Regions from separate parts of the Kitasatospora sp. NPDC059817 genome, predicted to be linked through region 2. Evidence: riboswitches for the same ligand, from Rfam matches in the RefSeq annotation. Region 2 holds a riboswitch; the other holds the start of a gene.

Region 1 (9,026 bases), on a different contig from region 2:
CGCTGGAACCGGCCCGTCCGCTGCCGCTGTGGGGGGCCGAGGGGCCGGAGGAGACGGGGGCACCCGGGGGGACGGAGGCGCCGGGGGAGATGGGGGCGCCGGGGGCGCCGGGGGTGTGAAACGCGAAGCGGCCCCAACCGGTGGGGGGAGTACCGGTTGGGGCCGCATACCGTGCCGGACTTCGTGCGGTCGTGATGCCCTCGCGACCGTCCGAAGGCCGGGCCGCCGCGCCCTGTCCCTGAGCGCGGCGGCCGGACGCCTGGTCAGGCGTCGGTCTTGGCCAGCTCGGGGCTGGAGTTCCGCTCGGCCGCGCCGCCCGAGGCGACGACGGTGGTGGCCGACTTGGTGCCGCGGATCAGGAACGGGACGACGCCGGCGACGGCGCAGACGACGGCCGCGACCCAGAACGCGTGCTTGTAGGCGTCCAGGGTGGGCAGCAGCAGCGGGATCTGCGGCGGCAGCTTCATGGTGTCGCCGGTCAGGATGGCGGCCATCACGGCGGTGCCGATCGCGCCACCGACGGTGCGCAGCACGGCGTTCATGCCGTTGGCGATGCCGCTCTGCTCCACCGGGACGGCGCCGTTGATGTAGGCCGGCATCGCGGAGAACGCCAGGCCGATGCCCAGGCCGAAGATCGCCGAGGAGGTGTAGATGTCGCCCTCGTGGCTGTGCCGCACGGCCAGGTAGGCCATCGCGACGGCACCCAGGACGCCACCGAGGACCAGCGGCAGGCGCGGGCCGCGGCGGGCGATCAGCATCGCGCCGACCGGAGCCGCCACCATCGAGCCGATCGCGGACGGCAGCAGCAGCAGACCGGCGTGCAGGACGGTCGCGGTGAAGCCGTAGTGGGTGAGCTTCTCCGGGGTCTGGGCGAAGTTGCTGATCACCATGAACGAGCCGTACATGCCGAAGCCGATCAGCAGGCCGGCCAGGTTGGTGAAGGCGACGGCCGGACGGGACATCATCTTCATGTCCACCAGGGGGTGCGCGACCTTGGTCTCGATGACCCCCCAGATCAGGGCGACGACGGCGGCCACGGCGAACAGGCCGAGGGTCTTGGTCGAGGTCCAGCCCCAGTGGTTGCCCTGGCTGACCGCGACGAGCAGGGCGGAGAGCCAGCCGGCCAGGGTGAGGGCGCCGAGCGGGTCGGCGCCGCCCTCCTTGTCGGTGACCGGGTCGGACGGGACGCGGAACGCGACCAGGGCGACCGCGATCAGGCCGAAGACCAGGCCCATCCAGAAGATCGACTTGTAGCTCCAGTGCTCCAGCAGGAGACCGGTCGCGACCAGGCCGAGGCCGGAGCCGACACCCATCGAGGCGCTGATGGCGGCGACGCCGCCGGTCACCTTCTGCTTGGGCAGCTCGTCGCGGACGATGCTGATCGCCAGCGGGAGCACGCCACCGCCGGCGCCCTGAAGGACGCGGGCGACGACCAGCCAGGTGAAGGAGTGGGTGCTGACCGCCAGTGCCGAACCGGCGACCAGACCGGCCAGCGAGATCAGCAGCATCGGCTTACGGCCCCGGAGGTCGCCGAAGCGGCCCAGCAGGGGAGTCAGCACGGCGGCGGAGAGCAGGTTGGCGGTCATCAGCCAGGTGATGCTGGACGCGGAGACGCTCAGTTCCTTGGCCAGCGAGGGCAGGATCGGGACGACCGCGGTCTGCACCACGCTGAACGACAGCATCGCCAGGATGAGGGCCGGCAGGACCCGGGCGCTGCTCTGCTTCTCGGCCGCGGTGGTGGGCTGTGGTGCCTCACTCACGGTTGCTTCCTCCCGTACATAGTGAATGAACTGAAGTAACCATGCCGGGAGATACTTCAGAGTGTCAAATATCCATTGGTGACGCTTTGGCAAAATCGAAGGATTCCGGCCGGGCGGCGACCGGGACGGGGCATGCCGAGGGCCCCGGACCGAGGGGTCCGGGGCCCTGGGGGCGAGGGTCAGGCGAACGGGCGCAGCACGGCCGGGCGGGGGGTCTCGGCCACCGGGGTGGCTGCCGGGGTCGCCGGGGCGGCGGCGGTGTTGTCGTGGACCTCGACGTGCTCGCGGCGCAGCTCGTCCCGGATCACCTCCTCGGCGGTGTAGCGCTCCACCACCAGGCGGACCCGCTCGATCGGGGTGAGGTACTTGCGGACCACCGGGCGCTCCTCGCGCAGGGTGACCTCCTCCACCGCCTCGGCGATCTCCTTCTCGGTGAGCGAGGCGCGCTCGGCCTCGCTCACCGGCATCCGCTCCACCCGGACGCGCTCGCGGACCACCGGGACGCGGCGCTCGACCTGCTCGCTGGTCACGTACTTGCGCAGCTTCGCGGTGCCCACGATGTGCCAGTCCGTGGTGATGTCCAGGCGCTCCTCGCGGCAGGTGATCTCCACCGGGCCGTTGGGGGACGAGGTGGCCGGGCCGGTCGAGCGCTCCGAGACCGGCGCGGCCATGACCGAGTTCGTGGTCGCGGTGGTCGTCACGACCGGGGCGGGCTGCGGCTTGGGCTCGATCGTCGTGGGGGCTGCTGCGGGCGCGGGGGTGTTGAGGGTCCGCACGTTGACCTCCGTCGCGGTGCCGGTGGGGTCGGCAGGGGTGGTGGTCGGGGCGGGGCCGAGGGAGTGGAAGGTGATGGGCTTCACGGGCTCGGCCGCCGAGGTGGTGCCGAAGTCGAGGTCGGGCCGCGCCGGTCGGTCATCCTCGCGGCTGATGGGCCGGTCGGCGTCCCGGCCGGCTGGGCGGTCACCGTCCCGGCCGATCAGCCGGTCACCCTCGCGGCCGATGGGCCGGTCACCCTCGCGGCCGACAGGCCGGTCGGCGTCCCGGCTGACCGGCCGACCGTTCGCCGGGGTGTCCAGGCCGTAGTAGCGGTAGAGCTGGAGCTCCTGGGCGGGCGACAGGTGCTGGCCGACGCCGAAGTCCGGCGACTCCTTCACCAGCGACTTGTCGTACGGCACCCGGAGCTCGTCGCCGGAGAACTCGCTGGTGGTGAGCGGGACGAAGGCGTCCCGGCCGAAGATGCCGGTCCGGACGGCTGCCCACTCCGGCTGGCCGGTGGCGTCGTCCAGGTAGACCTCGTCGACCGTGCCGATCTTGTCTCCGTTGCGGTCGACCGCCTTGTGGCCGATGAGGTCCCGGGGATCGATGTCGGTTTGCACTCTTTCCTCCAGTGCGCTGCGCCTGCGGAACTCCCGCAGGACCGTGGCCGGAGCACCCGTTCCGCCTGCCACTTCACACCAAAGGCCATGAATCGGACGGGCGCGACCGGGGTGCGCCGGACGGGCTTCGGGCTGGACCGTCCGGGGGACGCGCGTAGACCCGGAGTGACCCGACGCGGCCGTGATCAGGGGGCCTGCCGCTGGTACCCTGGGCGGCGACCGCCGAGCCCGCTCGGGAGAGTCCCCGGCCACGGAAAGCGCTGGTCGGGGCGCCGAAGGAGCAACTCCTCCCCGGAATCTCTCAGGCATCCGTACCGTGTGGGGTAGGTCACTCTGGAAAGCAGGGCAGGACCGTCGGCAGGGAGCCGACGGCCACCACCCTCACCGACGGTGCAAGCCGGCGGCGTGCCACAGCGCGCCGTGCGGGTGAAGCTCTCAGGTCCCGATGACAGAGGGGGAGGCCTGTCGGGTTCGCCCGCCCGGGTCGAATCGCTGTCCGCAGCGGCTCCGGCCGGCGTGCGCACCCCCGCCGGTCCGTGACCAGGAGGCCTCGACCACCATGAACGCCCAGCCGAACGCGGGACGCCCCACCGGCGCCTCGACCCTCACCGAGCTTGAGCTGGCCAGCCCCTTCGAGAACCGCCACATCGGCCCCGACGACGCCGCGCAGCAGAAGATGCTGGCGTCCATCGGCTACGGCTCGCTGGACGAACTCGCCGCCACCGCCGTTCCCGAGGCGATCCGCTCCATCACCGGCCTGGACCTGCCCGGCGGCCGCAGCGAGGCGCAGGTGCTCGCCGAACTGCGCGAGCTGGCGAGCCGCAACCAGGTGCTCCAGCCGATGATCGGCCTGGGCTACTACGGCACGTTCACCCCGCCGGTGATCCTGCGCAACGTCATGGAGAACCCGGCCTGGTACACCGCCTACACGCCGTACCAGCCGGAGATCTCCCAGGGTCGCCTGGAGGCGCTGCTCAACTTCCAGACCCTGGTCTCCGACCTGACCGGCCTGCCGACCTCCGGCTCCTCGCTGCTCGACGAGGGCACCGCGGCCGCCGAGGCGATGGCGCTCGCCCGCCGCGTCACCAAGGTCAAGGGCGGTGTCTTCCTGGTCGACGCCGAGACCCTGCCGCAGACCACCGCGGTGATCAACACCCGCGCGGTGCCGACCGGTGTCGAGGTCGTCGTCGCCGACCTGTCCGAGGGCATCCCGGCCGAGATCGCCGAGCGCGGCGTCTTCGGCGTGCTGCTCCAGTACCCGGGCGCCACCGGTGTGGTCCGCGACCTCACCCCGGTCATCGAGCAGGCGCACGGCCTCGGTGCGATCGTCGCGGTCGCCGCCGACCTGCTGGCGCTGACCCTGCTCGCCTCGCCGGGCTCGCTCGGCGCCGACATCGCCTGCGGCACCTCGCAGCGCTTCGGCGTGCCGATGGGCTTCGGCGGCCCGCACGCCGGTTACCTGTCGGTGCGCGCCGAGTACGCCCGCTCGCTGCCCGGCCGCCTGGTCGGCGTCTCGGTCGACGCAGACGGCAACCGCGCCTACCGCCTGGCGCTGCAGACCCGCGAGCAGCACATCCGCCGCGAGAAGGCCACCAGCAACATCTGCACCGCCCAGGTGCTGCTCGCCGTCATGGCCTCGATGTACGCCGTCTACCACGGGCCGGACGGCCTGGCCGACATCGCCCGCCGCACCCACCGCTACGCCGCCGCCCTCGCCGAGGGCCTGCGGGCCGGCGGCGTCGAGCTGCTGCACGGCGAGTTCTTCGACACCGTCACCGCCGTCGTCCCGGGCCGTGCCGCCGAGATCGCGGCCGCCGCCCGCGCCAACGGCGTCAACGTCCACCAGGACGGCGCGGACCGGATCTCGGTCTCCACCGACGAGACCACCACCCGCGAGCACCTGGCCGCCGTCTGGGCCGCGTTCGGCGTCCCCGCGGTCGAGGTCGCCGAGGGCGCCGACGCGCTGCCGGCCGCGCTGCTGCGCCAGGACGAGTACCTGACCCACCCGGTCTTCCACAGCCACCGCTCGGAGACCGCCATGCTGCGCTACCTGCGCCGCCTGTCGGACCGGGACTACGCGCTGGACCGCGGCATGATCCCGCTGGGCTCCTGCACCATGAAGCTCAACGCGACCACCGAGATGGAGGCCGTCACCTGGCCGGAGTTCGGCCAGCTGCACCCCTTCGCGCCGATCGAGCAGGCCCAGGGCTTCCTCAGCCTGATCCGCGAGCTGGAGCGCCAGCTGGTCGAGGTGACCGGCTACGACGCCGTCTCGATCCAGCCGAACGCGGGCTCGCAGGGCGAGCTGGCCGGCCTGCTGGCCGTCCGCGCCTACCACCACGCCAACGGCGACACCCAGCGCGACGTCTGCCTGATCCCGTCCTCCGCGCACGGCACCAACGCGGCCTCCGCGGTGATGGCCGGCATGCGCGTGGTCGTGGTGAAGACCCTGGTCGACGGCGACGTGGACGTCGAGGACCTGAAGGCCAAGATCGAGCAGCACCGGGACAGCCTCTCCGTGCTGATGGTCACCTACCCGTCCACCCACGGCGTGTACGAGACCCAGATCACCGACATCTGCGCCCTGGTGCACGAGGCCGGCGGCCAGGTGTACGTGGACGGTGCCAACCTGAACGCCCTGGTCGGCCTCGCCAAGCCGGGCAAGTTCGGCGCGGACGTCTCGCACCTGAACCTGCACAAGACCTTCTGCATCCCGCACGGCGGCGGCGGCCCGGGCGTCGGCCCGGTCGCGGTGCGCGCCCACCTGGCGCCGTACCTGCCGAACCACCCGCTGCAGCCGGAGGCCGGCCCGGCCACCGGGGTCGGCCCGATCTCGGCGGCGCCGTGGGGCTCGGCGGCCATCCTGCCGATCTCCTGGGCGTACGTCCGGCTGATGGGCGGCGAGGGCCTCAAGCGCGCGACCCAGGTCGCGGTGCTGAACGCCAACTACATCGCCAAGCGGCTGGCACCGCACTTCCCGGTGCTCTACACCGGCCCCGGCGGGCTGGTCGCGCACGAGTGCATCATCGACCTGCGCCCGCTGACCAAGGAGACGGGCGTGACGGTGGACGACATCGCCAAGCGCCTGATCGACTACGGCTTCCACGCGCCGACGATGTCCTTCCCGGTGGCCGGCACGCTGATGATCGAGCCGACCGAGTCCGAGGACCTGCACGAGATCGACCGGTTCTGCGACGCGATGATCGAGATCCGGGCCGAGGTCGACAAGGTCGGCTCGGGCGAGTGGGCGGCCGCGGACAACCCGCTGCGCAACGCCCCGCACACCGCTGCCGAGCTGGCCGGCGACTGGACGCACGGCTACTCGCGGCAGGAGGCGGTCTTCCCGGCGGGTGTGAACCCGGCGGACAAGTACTGGCCGCCGGTCAGCCGGATCGACGGCGCGTACGGCGACCGCAACCTGGTCTGCTCCTGCCCGCCGCTGGAGGAGTACGGCGTCTGATCCGGACCGGACGTACGGCAGGGCCCCGACGGCACGTACCGTCGGGGCCCTGCCCGTTGTCGTCGTCCGGCGGCTGCCCCCGCCGGTGCGGTCAGGCCGCGTGGGCGACGGTGCGGCGCGGTGCGATCACCCGGCCGTCGGGCAGCAGCTCTCCGGTGTCCTCGAACAGCACGACGCCGTTGCAGAGCAGGCTCCAGCCCTGCTCCGGGTGGCAGGCCACCGTGACGGCAGCCTCGCGGTCCTCGCACTCGGCCGACGGGCACTCAGGACGGTGCTGGCACATGCGTACCCTCGCTTCGCTCTGCGATCCTCCCCCGTGGTGCGGCCGCCGGCGGAGCCGTCGGGAGCCGCCGCGGTAGCCGGATCCTGTCCGCGCGCCGACCAGGTGTTGACCGGCGCTCAAGTGGGTAGGACAGGTGGTCCTTCCACGCTGGTTCCCAGTGTCGGCATCTGTGGACGCGCGCGCAGGGATTTCGTGACATGCGCCACAACTCCCGGGCAGAGATCACCCGTTCAGGTGGGTCCGGCGGGGAAAGGCGCACCGATGGGTCAGCTGCGGCATGGCCCGAGGAGGTCAGGGCGGATGGCCCGTCCGGGTGGTTCGGGCGGATGAGGGCGCCCGGCCCGGCCCGGGGCCAGGGGGTGCTGGCCCGGTGGCCCGTCGGCGTGGGGCCGGCTCAGGAGGAGCCGAGCAGAAGCGGCTTGGCGAGCGGCGCCCGGGCGAGCAGCGGCAGCAGCTCGGCGGCCGGGTAGGCGCGGTGCGCGGTGACGCCGAGCGGGGCCGGGGCCAGCGGGATCAGCTGGTCGGCGGCCGGGCCGGCGTCGGGGCTGTGCAGCCACAGTGCCGTCGCGTACTGCCCGGGGAAGGTCAGCAGTCGGGGCTGCTGGCGGGACCGGGAGCCCTGGGCGAGCTGCCAGGCCTGGCGCAGTGCCCGGACCGTCGAGTCGAGGTAGGGGCCGGCGGTGAAGTGCGAGAAGGTGTGGCCCTCGACGGCCTGGACGACCTCGGCGGCGGCGGCGACCTCGGCGCCGTCCTTGATCAGGAAGCGCCAGCCCGTCCGGCGGGCGGCGGGCAGCTCCGGGCGCGGCCCGTCCAGGACGTGGACGGCGAGGGGGTGCGCGGGGAGCAGCGGGCCGACCGGATGGCGCAGTGCTGCGGCGGCGGGTTGGCGCAGCGCGGTCTCCGAGTCGAGTGCGGCCAGGACGGCGCGCAGGGCGCTCGGCGGGGGCTGGGGGGTCTGCAGAGTCATGGCGGGGTCCGCCTCTCCGTGCGAGATCGGCGTGCGAGTGCGGCATACCGGCGTGGCGCGGTGTGTCATCGGTGACGGGACCTGGCCGTGTCCGGTTGTGCATGATCGCGGTGCCGGCGCGGTCGCCGCCGTCGACGAGGGTTTCGAGGCGGAGCGGGCCGGCCGGAGCGCAGTGCGAATTCTATCGAACAGGTGCGCAGGGTGACCTGTTTATCACAGGCGGTGGCGCCGGGCAAGTCGGCAGATCTGCTGAATATCCGTCAGTTTCCTTGCATTGCAAGCCAGTACAAGCATTCGGGTATCGATCTTCGAGGTGGGCATGATGCTTGCACGGTCGGGTCGGCCGGTGTCTCAGGAGGAGGGGACCGTGGGCGAGAAGGTCGTGGCGACTCGGGCTGATCTGGCGGACCGGCAGCTGTACCGGCGCAAGCTCCAGGCCTGCCTCGACGCGCTGGGGCGGATGCTGCGCGAGGACCGGTTCGACCGGCCGCGGGCGGTCATGGGCCTGGAGATCGAGCTCAACCTGGCCGACGAGGACGGCCTGCCGGCGCTGCGCAACGCGCAGGTGCTGAGCGCGATCGGCTCCAGCGACTTCCAGACCGAACTGGGCCAGTTCAACGTCGAGGTGAACATCGTGCCGCACCGGCTGTGCGGGCACGTCTTCGAGGACCTGCGCGAGGAGCTCGACACCGGGCTGCGCTACGCCGACCGGCGGGCCGCCGAGGCCGGTGCCCGGATCGTCATGGTGGGGATCCTGCCGACCCTGGAGCACGGTCACACCGGCCTGGACGCGATCTCCCACAACCCGCGCTACAGCCTGCTCAGCGACCAGATCCTGGCCGCCCGCGGCGAGGACATCGCCCTGGACATCGAGGGCGTCGAACACCTCCAGCTGGAGACCATCACCATGGTGGCCGAGGCCGCCGCGACCTCCCTGCAACTGCACCTGCAGGTGACCCCGGAACGCTTCTCCTCGGTGTGGAACGCGGCCCAGGCGATCTGCGGGGCGCAGCTCGCGCTCGGTGCCAACTCGCCGTTCCTGTTCGGGCGGGAGCTGTGGCGGGAGACCCGTCCGGTGCTGTTCCAGCAGGCCTGTGACACCCGTACGGCGGAACTCAAGGCGCAGGGCGTCCGGCCGATCACCTGGTTCGGCGAGCGCTGGGTGGACTCGGCGTACGAC
Region 2 (9,026 bases):
ACGCCCTGGAGCGAGAAGACCTGCTCGGTGATGAGGGCGCCGCCGAGGAGCAGGCCGAGGTCCATGCCGAAGATGGTGATGACGGGTGTCAACGCGGCGCGCAGTCCGTGCCGGGCGACGACCTTGCGCTCGACCAGGCCCTTGGCCCGGGCGGTGCGGATGTAGTCCTCGCTCATGGTCTCCAGCATTCCGGCGCGGGTGAGCCGGGCGTAGAGCGCGGAGTAGAGGAAGGCCAGCGAGATCCACGGGAGGATCAGGTTGCGGGCCCACATCAGCGGGTCGTCGGCGAAGTCGACGTACTGGAGGTTGTCCAGGATCGGCCACTCGTAGCTGAACAGCGTGAGCAGCAGCGCGCCGGTGAAGAAGACCGGCAGCGAGACGCCGGCGAGGGAGATGCCCATGGCGATCCGGTCGAAGACCGAGCGCGGCTTGAGCGCGGAGACGACGCCGGTGGCGACGCCCGAGACCAGCCAGAGCACGGCCGCGCCGACGGCGAGCGAGAGGGTGATCGGGACGCGCTTGATCAGCTCGGGCCAGACCTCCAGGTGGTTCTTGAAGGAGTAGCCGAAGCACGGTACGTGGCAGGTGACCGGGTCCGGGCCGAACTTGTACTCGGCGCCGCTGACCAGGGCCTTGAGGAAGTGCCAGTACTGGGTGTACAGCGGCTGGTCGAACCCGAGGTTCTTCTTGACCGCGGCGATCGCCTCGGGGGAGGGGTTCTTCCCGACGTACTGCGTGGCCAGCTGGTCGGCGGTCTCGCCGGCGATGCGCGGGAGCAGGAAGAAGATCGCGAAGGTGACCGCACTGACCACCAGCAGCAGTACGACGGCCGCGAAGATCCTGCGGATGATGTAGGCAAACACAGTTGGGCGGCTCCGGCGGCCCGCCGCCGTCCGGGATCTTCCGGACGGCGGCGGGCGGCCGCTGCCTTCACCTGCCTTCAGGGATGCGGAGCCAGGCTCTTTACTTGGTGGTGCCGATGTTCAGGTAGTCGTACTCACCCGAGAAGCCCGAGGTGGACACCAGGTTGGTGGCGCTGTCCGGGCGGTACAGGAAGACCTTGAAGTAGGTCAGCGGGACGTAGACCGCCTGGTCCATGATCTTCTTGTCGATCTGGCCGTAGATCTTCTCGCGCGCCGACTGGTCGGTGTTGGTGATGGCGTCGTCGAGCAGCTTGTTGACCTCGGGGTCGTTCAGCTGGGCCAGGTTGCTGTTGCCGGAGGCCTTGATGGCGCGGCCGTCGGAGATCTGCTGCAGGAAGCCGTAGCCGGTCGGCCAGTCGGCGCTCCACTGCATCATCATCAGACCGATGTTGTGGTCCTGGGTGAACTGCGGGACACCGGCGGCGTCCGAGAAGTACTTGCCCTGCGCGTACTTCTGGATCTCGACGTTGATGTTGATCTTCTTCAGCGCGGCCTGGATCGCGGTCGCGGCCTGGATCTCCGGGTCGCGCTCGGTACGGGCGGTGATCACCGTGCTGAAGCCGTCGGCCTTGCCGCAGGCCTTGAGGGCGTCCTTGGCCTTGGCCTCGTCACCCTTGTTGCCGTTGGTCGCCCAGGTGTTGAAGTCCTGGTGGCCCGGGACGTCCGGCGGGATCACCGTGTTGGCGACCTGGCCGCGGATCGGGCCGCCGAGCGTGGTCTGCACGGAGACCTTGTCGATCGCGTACTGGACGGCCTTGCGGCACTCCAGGTTGTCGAACGGCGCGACCTTGGTGTTGATCGCGACGTACGCCAGGCGGCCGCCGTAGGCGTTGTCGGTGTTCGCCTTGAGCTTCTGGTTCTGCAGGATCTGCGCCTGGGTCTGCGGGTCGACGCCGCTGCCGACCAGGTCCACCTGGGCGTTGCCGGCGATCAGGTCCTTGTCGATGGTGGACTGTTCCATGCCCATCCGGACCACGATCTTGTCCGCGAGCTGCTTGCGGATCGGGTCGGTGCTCGGGTCCCAGTTGGTGTTCGGCACCAGGGTGAGCTGCTTGCCGTCCTCGTAGGACTCGAACTTGTAGGCACCGGAGGCGACCACGTGCTTCACGTAGCCGGCGCCGTCGTCCTTGGCCTGCGGGACCGGGACGGTCTGCGGGGAGCCGACCAGGTAGTCGAAGTCCGCGAACGGCTGCTTCAGGTGGAAGACGATAGTCAGGTCGTCCGGCGTCTCGATCGAGTTCAGGCCACCGGTCTTGTCCTTGTACGGGCCCTGGTACGGCGTCTCGTTGTCGACCAGCAGCTCCTGGAAGTACGTCGGGCCGTTGGAGTTGACGTCCCGCGCGAAGTTGGAGCGCTCGACGGCGTACTTGACGTCCTTCGAGGTGATCGCGGTGCCATCGTCGAACTTCAGGCCCGCGCGCAGCTTGTACGTCCAGGTCAGGCCGTCCGCGCTGGCCTTGCCCAGGCTCTCGGCGAGGTCCGGGACCAGCTTCTCGCCGTCCGTGCCGGCGCCCGGGGCGAAGGTGGTCAGCGGACGCCCGTACAGGCGCGAGAAGTTGTAGATGTAGGCGTAGTACGTGTTGCCCGGGTCGAAGGAGTCCGGGGAGCCCTTCATCTCGTAGGTGACCGTCCCGCCCTTCTTGTCCGAGGCGTTGACGATGCCCTTGGTGGCGGCGTCGGCACCGCCGCCACCGGCGCTGCTGCCGCTGGCGGAGGAGGACGAGCCGGAGCCCTTGCTGCCGGAGGTGCAGCCGGTCACGATCAGGACCGCGGCGGCTGCCGCCGCGGTCAGGGCGACGGTACGGGACCTGCGCATGGGTGAGATCAACCCCTTGAGGGTGGGAAGGAGGGAGGGCCTGACGTTGCGTCAGTTGCTCTTGGGATCGAGGGCGTCACGCAGCCCGTCGCCGAGCAGGTTGAAGGCGAGCACGGTGAGGAAGATCGCCAGACCGGGGACCACCATGTACTGGGGGTCCACCTGGTAGTACTTGATCGCGTCCTGGAGGATCCCGCCCCAGGAGGCCTGCGGCGGCTGGATGCCGACGCCGAGGAAGCTGAGGCCGGCCTCGAAGAGGATGTTGGTCGGGATCAGCAGGGTCGAGTAGACCAGGATCGGACCGACCAGGTTCGGCAGCAGTTCCTTGAACAGGATGAACGGGCCTCGGGCGCCCAGGCTGCGGGCCGCGTGGACGAACTCCCGCTCGCGCAGCGACAGCGTCTGTCCGCGCACGATCCGGCCCATGTAGGGCCAGTTGAAGAAGCCGATCACGAAGATCAGCACCAAGATGTGCAGCGGGAGGCCGTGCAGGCCGAACGCGCCGCCCTGCAGCGAGGTCGAGATCGCGATGGCGAAGAGCAGCAGCGGGAAGGCGAGGAAGACGTCCATGATGCGGCTGATCACGGTGTCCACCCAGCCGCCGTAGTAGCCGGCCATGACGCCGAGCACGGTGCCGATCGTGTTCGACAGCAGGGTCGCGCCGAAGGCGACCAGCAGCGAGACCCAGGAGCCCTCGATCACGCGGGAGAGCAGGTCACGGCCCTGGAGCGGGTCGACGCCGAGCGGGTGGTCCCAGCTCATCCCGCCCCAGTCACCGAGCGGGATGCCGCCCAGGTTGGCGTCGAGCAGGTCCTGGTTCAGGGCGTCCGGGTCGAGGCCGAACAGGGCCTCGATGGGCTTGGCCAGTACGGCCAGCAGGATCAGCAGGATCACCACGACGCCGCCGGCGACGGCGAGTTTGTCGCGCTTGAAGCGGGTCCAGGCGATCTGGCCGAGGGAGCGGCCCTCGATCTTCTTGGCCGGGCTCGCGGGGGCGGGTGCCTCCGGTTCGTTCCCGGTGGTTGCGATGGGTGCGGTCATGGTCAGTTGGTCCCCTCGCCGACGGTGGCCGGCCCACGGGCGCCGGTCACCGGTTCGGCGGTACGGCTGCGGACGTGCGGAGGTGCTTGGAACGGGTGTTCGCGGCAGTACGTCGTGCACGGGTACTGCCCCAACGCGGGATGGGCTTCGCGTGGTTCTGGCGGTCGGCGTGCGCGTTCACCTTCGTGGGGTTCCCAGTACGCGCGGTGCGTTGCGCAGAACTCTCTGCCATCCGAACTCGCTTGCGCCAGCCCTGACAACCGACAGATGCCCAACTGTGATCTGTGCGCATGCACCTCCTACGCCTTCGGCATATCCCTCTTCACACGGCTGTATCAGGCATGTCAAGGTGATCGACGGTAACGGCCGGAAGTTCGTCCGGAAAGCACCGAAGCCGACCTGATGCAAGATCAAGTCGGCTTCTGGAAAAAGGTTTTGGTTGTCAGCGCCCCGGGTATCCGGGCCACGGCTGCTGCGGCTGCCCGGTCCAGCCCTGCGCGGGCTGCTGCGTGCCGTAGCCGTAACCCGGCCCCTGCTGCGCAGGGTACGGCGGAGGCGGCACCGGCGGGTACGGGCCGGTCGGCGGCCGTCCCGCCTCCCGGTCGAAGAACGGGCGCGCGTGCGCCCGCATCCACAGCGCCACCGGGTCGTACTCGTCCGCCATCGCCACCGTGGACACCGCCAGCCCCTCCGGGGCCACCGCGATCGCCCGCTGCATCAGCGCCCGCACCGCCTCCACCGCCGGCGGCGAACTCTCGTACAGCTCCAGTCCGATCGCCAGGTACGGCTCCCCCACGGCCGGCTGCACCCAGGCCCGGCGCAGCGCCCGCACCGCACGCACCTCACCGGCCTGCCGCTCCAGCAGCGCGAAGAACGGCTGGGCGTTCAGCTGCGGCTCACTCAGCTTCAACGGCCCGGCCGGCAGCCGCTCCAGGCCCGCGGCGATCCGCCGCAGGTCCGCCCAGGGCACCCCGACCCCGCCGCCGGGCGCATGCGGGTTGAGCCACAGCCCCCAGCGGGTCCGGTACAGCGAAGCGGCGATCTCCCGCCCGGAGATAACCTCGTGGGCCCGCGCCCAGCCGGACGACGCCAGCTGCTCGGACGAGGTGACGGCCGGCGCGTAGCCGTGGCCGCTGATCTCCATGTTCCCGTACTGGGCGTCCGCGCTGCCCGGCGTGCCGTGCCACAGCAGCATCCAGACCTGGCCGTCGGCCAGTGCGTGCAGCAGTTGCTCGTACGCCTCGTAGCGCTCCGGCGCGACCTCGCGCAGGGTGCGCTCCAGCGCGCCCGGATCCGCTCCGGGGCGCCCGGCGGGCGCCTGGCCCCAGGGCCCCGGTGCACCGCCCGCTACCGCTCCCGCACTCATGCGCCCACCTCGCCGCGCCTCTTTCCTCAAGCCTGCCGGCCCGTCGGCCGTCTGCACGCACCCTATGGCGCGGCACCGGCCACCGCCACGGCGACGTGCCTCCGATACGAACCCCGCTCAACCCCGCGCGTAGAAAGGGAGTACCCGGGTGAGCAGCCACTCGACCACCGGGTCATCGGCGAGATCGAGCAGTACGAGGTGGACGCCCCCCGGCAGCGGCGCGGTTCCCAACGCGCGGCCGAGCGCCTCGTTCACCGCGCCCGGGTCGGCCGGGGCCGCCTGGTCCAGCTGGACGCCCACGAACATCACGGTCGGCTCGCCCTCGATACTGGCGAGCGCCCGCCGCGCGGACAACACTCCGGGCAGGGCGGACAGTTCGGCCCGGCAGGCGGCCAGGAAGTGCTCCGGGTCCTCCCCCGGCACCGGCTCGCGCAGCGCCACCCGGCCACCGGTCGGCGCCTCCGGTCCCTGGCCCTGACTCTGGTTCTGCTCCTGGTTCCGGCCCTGCTCCTGGTCGGCCAGGCGCTCCTCGCGCGGGCCGCGCCGAAGCTCCGCCACACCCTGCGGCGGCACCGGGATGCCCACCGCCGCCTCCGGGTTGACCGCGATGCCCACGCCCAGCGGCAGCCCGCGGGCGAACTCCCAGACCGGCGCCACCGCGAAGGCCATCCCCGGCGCCTGCCGCAGGAACACCTCCTGCGAGGAGAACACCGGCACGTACGGCTCGCCGGCCAGCTCGATGGTCGGCAGGTCCAGCGCGGGCCCCTGCGGGTCGCCGCCGGCCGGCAGCGGGATCCACACCTGGCTGCGGGCCAGCACCTCGACCACCCGCGGCGTCGCACCCGGGTCGCCCAGCGCGGCGGTCAGCACCTGCTCCAGCTCGTTGGCCGGCCACCCGCCGCCCGGCGGCGCCGACTCCGGCCCGCCCCACCCCTGCTGCTGCTCCACCGGGTACCCCATGCGCGCCTGATCCGCCCTCTGCCGGTCGGCCGCCCTCTGCTGCGCCGACGCGCAGCAGTCTAGGGCTGTGCCCGAGGTGGCGGGGTGTGACCGGGTCCCCTCTCCCGTCGTCGGCGCGGACGTGCCATGATGTGCGCGTTCGACGGCGCGGCGCGCCGGCGGACCGACAACTCCATACCGGCCGCTCGAACCCGCGCGGGAGAGCCCGGAGTGCCCCGTCAGGCGGCACAGCCGGCGCCGAAGGAGCAACTCCTCCCCGGAATCTCTCAGGCCCCCTTACCGCACGGGTTAGGCACATCTGGAAAGTGGCGCACGGCCCTGTCGCGCGCCCACCCACGGTGCAAGCCACCATGCTGTCCTGGATGCTGGAAACAGCTGCGGGCAGGTGGGCGGTGAAGCTCTCAGGTTCGACGACAGATGGGGAGACCCACGCCGCCGCATGCCCGCGCGCAGGGTCGGCCCCCCAGCGGGTCCGGTTCCGGCGCGTGCACCCATGAGTGCCCAGACCGAGGAGTTCCAGGCCATGTCGTCCCTCCGCCTCACCGCGCTCGACGCGCTGCACCGCGCCCTCGGCGCGACCATGACCGACTTCGCCGGCTGGGACATGCCGCTGCGCTACGGCAGCGAGCGCGAGGAACACCTCGCCGTCCGCACCCGGGCCGGGCTGTTCGACCTCTCCCACATGGGCGAGATCACCGTCACCGGCCCGCAGGCCGGCGAGATGCTGGACCACGCGCTGGTCGGCTTCGTCTCCGCGCTGGGCGTGCTGCGCGCCCGCTACACCATGATCTGCGCCGAGGACGGCGGCATCCTCGACGACCTGATCGTCTACCGCCTGCGCGAGGACGCCTTCCTGGTCGTCGCCAACGCCTCCAACGCCCAGCTGGTGCTGGACGAGCTGATCGCCCGCGCCAAGGGCTTCGACGCCGTCGTCACGGACGACCGCGACACCTACGCGCTGATCGCCGTCCAGGGCCCGGAGGCCACCGCGATCCTGGCCGGGACCACCGACGCCGACCTGCCCGGCCTGAAGTACTACGCGATCCTCCCGGCCCAGGTCGCCGGCCGCGACGTGCTGCTCGCCCGGACCGGCTACACCGGCGAGGACGGCTTCGAGATCTTCTGCAACCCGGGCGACGCCGAGGGCGTCTGGCAGGCGCTGACCACCGCCGGCGAGGGCCGCGGCCTGGTCCCGTGCGGCCTGTCCTGCCGCGACACGCTGCGCCTGGAGGCCGGCATGCCGCTGTACGGGCACGAGCTCTCCACCGACCTGACCCCGTTCGACGCGGGCCTGGGCCGGGTCGTGCGCTTCGACAAGACCACCAACGAGGGCACCTTCGTCGGCCGCAAGGCGCTGGAGAGGGCCGCCGCCGAGGCCGAGGCCAACCCGCCGCGGGTGCTGGTCGGCCTGGTCTCCGAGGGCAAGCGCGTCCCGCGCGCCGAGTACACCGTGGTCTCCGCCGACGGCGCCCCGATCGGCCGGATCACCTCGGGCGCCCCGTCGCCGACCCTGGGCCGGCCGATCGCGATCGCCTACGTGGACGCGGCCCACGCCGCCCCCGGCACCGCCGTCGCGGTGGACGTGCGCGGCAAGCACGAGCCGGTCGAGGTCGTGGCGCTGCCGTTCTACAAGCGCGCCCGCTGAGGCCGGGGGCCTCGCTCGCCGAGGCCCCGCCTTCCCCGTAGACCCGGGCCTGAACCACGCCCGACCCGGGCCTGAGTCACGCCTGATCCAGGTCCGACCCAGGTCCGACCCCATGCCTGAACCATGCCTGAACCACGCCTGATCCGCGTCGAAGCCGTCCGTGCGGCGGCCCGCTTCGTCGTACCCGCTTCCCATCCTGGAGAATGACGCCATGAGCAACCCCCAGCACCTGCAGTACACCAAGGAGCACGAGTGGCTGACCGCCATCGAGGGCGGTGTCTCCACGGTCGGCATCACCGCCCACGCGGCCGACGCGCTCGGTGACATCGTCTACGTGCAGCTGCCCGAGGTCGGCGCCGACGTGACCGCGGGCGAGTCCTGTGGCGAGCTGGAGTCGACCAAGTCGGTCAGCGACCTGTTCTCCCCGGTGACCGGGAAGATCGTCGAGATCAACCAGGACGTCCTGGACGACAACAGCCTGGTCAACAGCGCCCCGTTCGAGGGCGGCTGGCTGTTCAAGGTCCAGGTGGAGTCCACCGACGAGCTGCTCAGCGCGGACGAGTACACCGCCTTCATCGGCGGCTGACCCGCTCGTGACGGGGCGGCCGCAGCGCGGCGGCCGCCCTGCCAGGCTCCCCCCTCTCTGCTCCCGTCTCTCTCCTCCCGGGAAGACCACACCATGACGGTTCTGAACCAGTCCCTGCACTCCCTCGACCCGGAGATCGCCGCCGCGGTCGACGCCGAGCTGCACCGCCAGCAGACCACCCTGGAGATGATCGCCTCCGAGAACTTCGCCCCGGTGGCGGTCATGGAGGCCCAGGGCTCGGTACTCACCAACAAGTACGCCGAGGGCTACCCCGGCCGCCGCTACTACGGCGGCTGCGAGCACGTCGACGTGGTCGAGCAGATCGCGATCGACCGCATCAAGGCCCTGTTCGGCGCCGAGCACGCCAACGTCCAGCCGCACTCGGGCGCGCAGGCCAACGCCGCCGCGATGTTCGCGCTGATCAAGCCGGGCGACACCATCCTGGGCCTGAACCTGGCCCACGGCGGTCACCTGACCCACGGCATGAAGATCAACTTCTCCGGCAAGCTCTACAACGTGGTCGCGTACCACGTGGACGAGAAGACCGGCCAGGTCGACATGGCCGAGGTCGAGCGCCTGGCCAAGGAGCACCAGCCGAAGCTGATCATCGCCGGCTGGTCCGCCTACCCGCGCCAGCTGGACTTCGCCGCGTTCCGCCGGGTCGCCGACGAGGTCGGCGCGCTGCTGAT

Evidence for each region. A riboswitch is a leader RNA that binds a small molecule or an ion and turns the genes downstream of it on or off. The one in region 2 is predicted to bind glycine.
Region 1: another riboswitch for glycine. It lies ahead of gcvP (aminomethyl-transferring glycine dehydrogenase); the one in region 2 lies ahead of gcvT (glycine cleavage system aminomethyltransferase GcvT).

Annotation. Positions count from the first base shown of each region.
Region 1 is NZ_JBHWIR010000034.1:8,408-17,433, forward strand. It holds gene ACFV61_RS10310 (DNA polymerase IV) at 1-119, shown strand, start outside; gene ACFV61_RS10315 (MFS transporter) at 264-1,760, opposite strand; gene ACFV61_RS10320 (DUF2382 domain-containing protein) at 1,940-2,431, opposite strand; partial or broken gene ACFV61_RS10325 (PRC-barrel domain-containing protein) at 2,774-3,136, opposite strand; glycine riboswitch at 3,360-3,463, shown strand; gene gcvP (aminomethyl-transferring glycine dehydrogenase) at 3,696-6,596, shown strand; gene ACFV61_RS10335 (DUF5999 family protein) at 6,688-6,879, opposite strand; gene ACFV61_RS10340 (hypothetical protein) at 7,274-7,846, opposite strand; gene ACFV61_RS10345 (hypothetical protein) at 8,214-9,026, shown strand, end outside.
Region 2 is NZ_JBHWIR010000048.1:4,031-13,056, reverse strand. It holds gene ACFV61_RS13090 (ABC transporter permease) at 1-863, opposite strand, end outside; gene ACFV61_RS13085 (ABC transporter substrate-binding protein) at 964-2,739, opposite strand; gene ACFV61_RS13080 (ABC transporter permease) at 2,791-3,780, opposite strand; gene ACFV61_RS13075 (enhanced serine sensitivity protein SseB C-terminal domain-containing protein) at 4,223-5,146, opposite strand; gene ACFV61_RS13070 (enhanced serine sensitivity protein SseB C-terminal domain-containing protein) at 5,264-6,106, opposite strand; glycine riboswitch at 6,293-6,398, shown strand; gene gcvT (glycine cleavage system aminomethyltransferase GcvT) at 6,630-7,751, shown strand; gene gcvH (glycine cleavage system protein GcvH) at 7,963-8,337, shown strand; gene glyA (serine hydroxymethyltransferase) at 8,431-9,026, shown strand, end outside.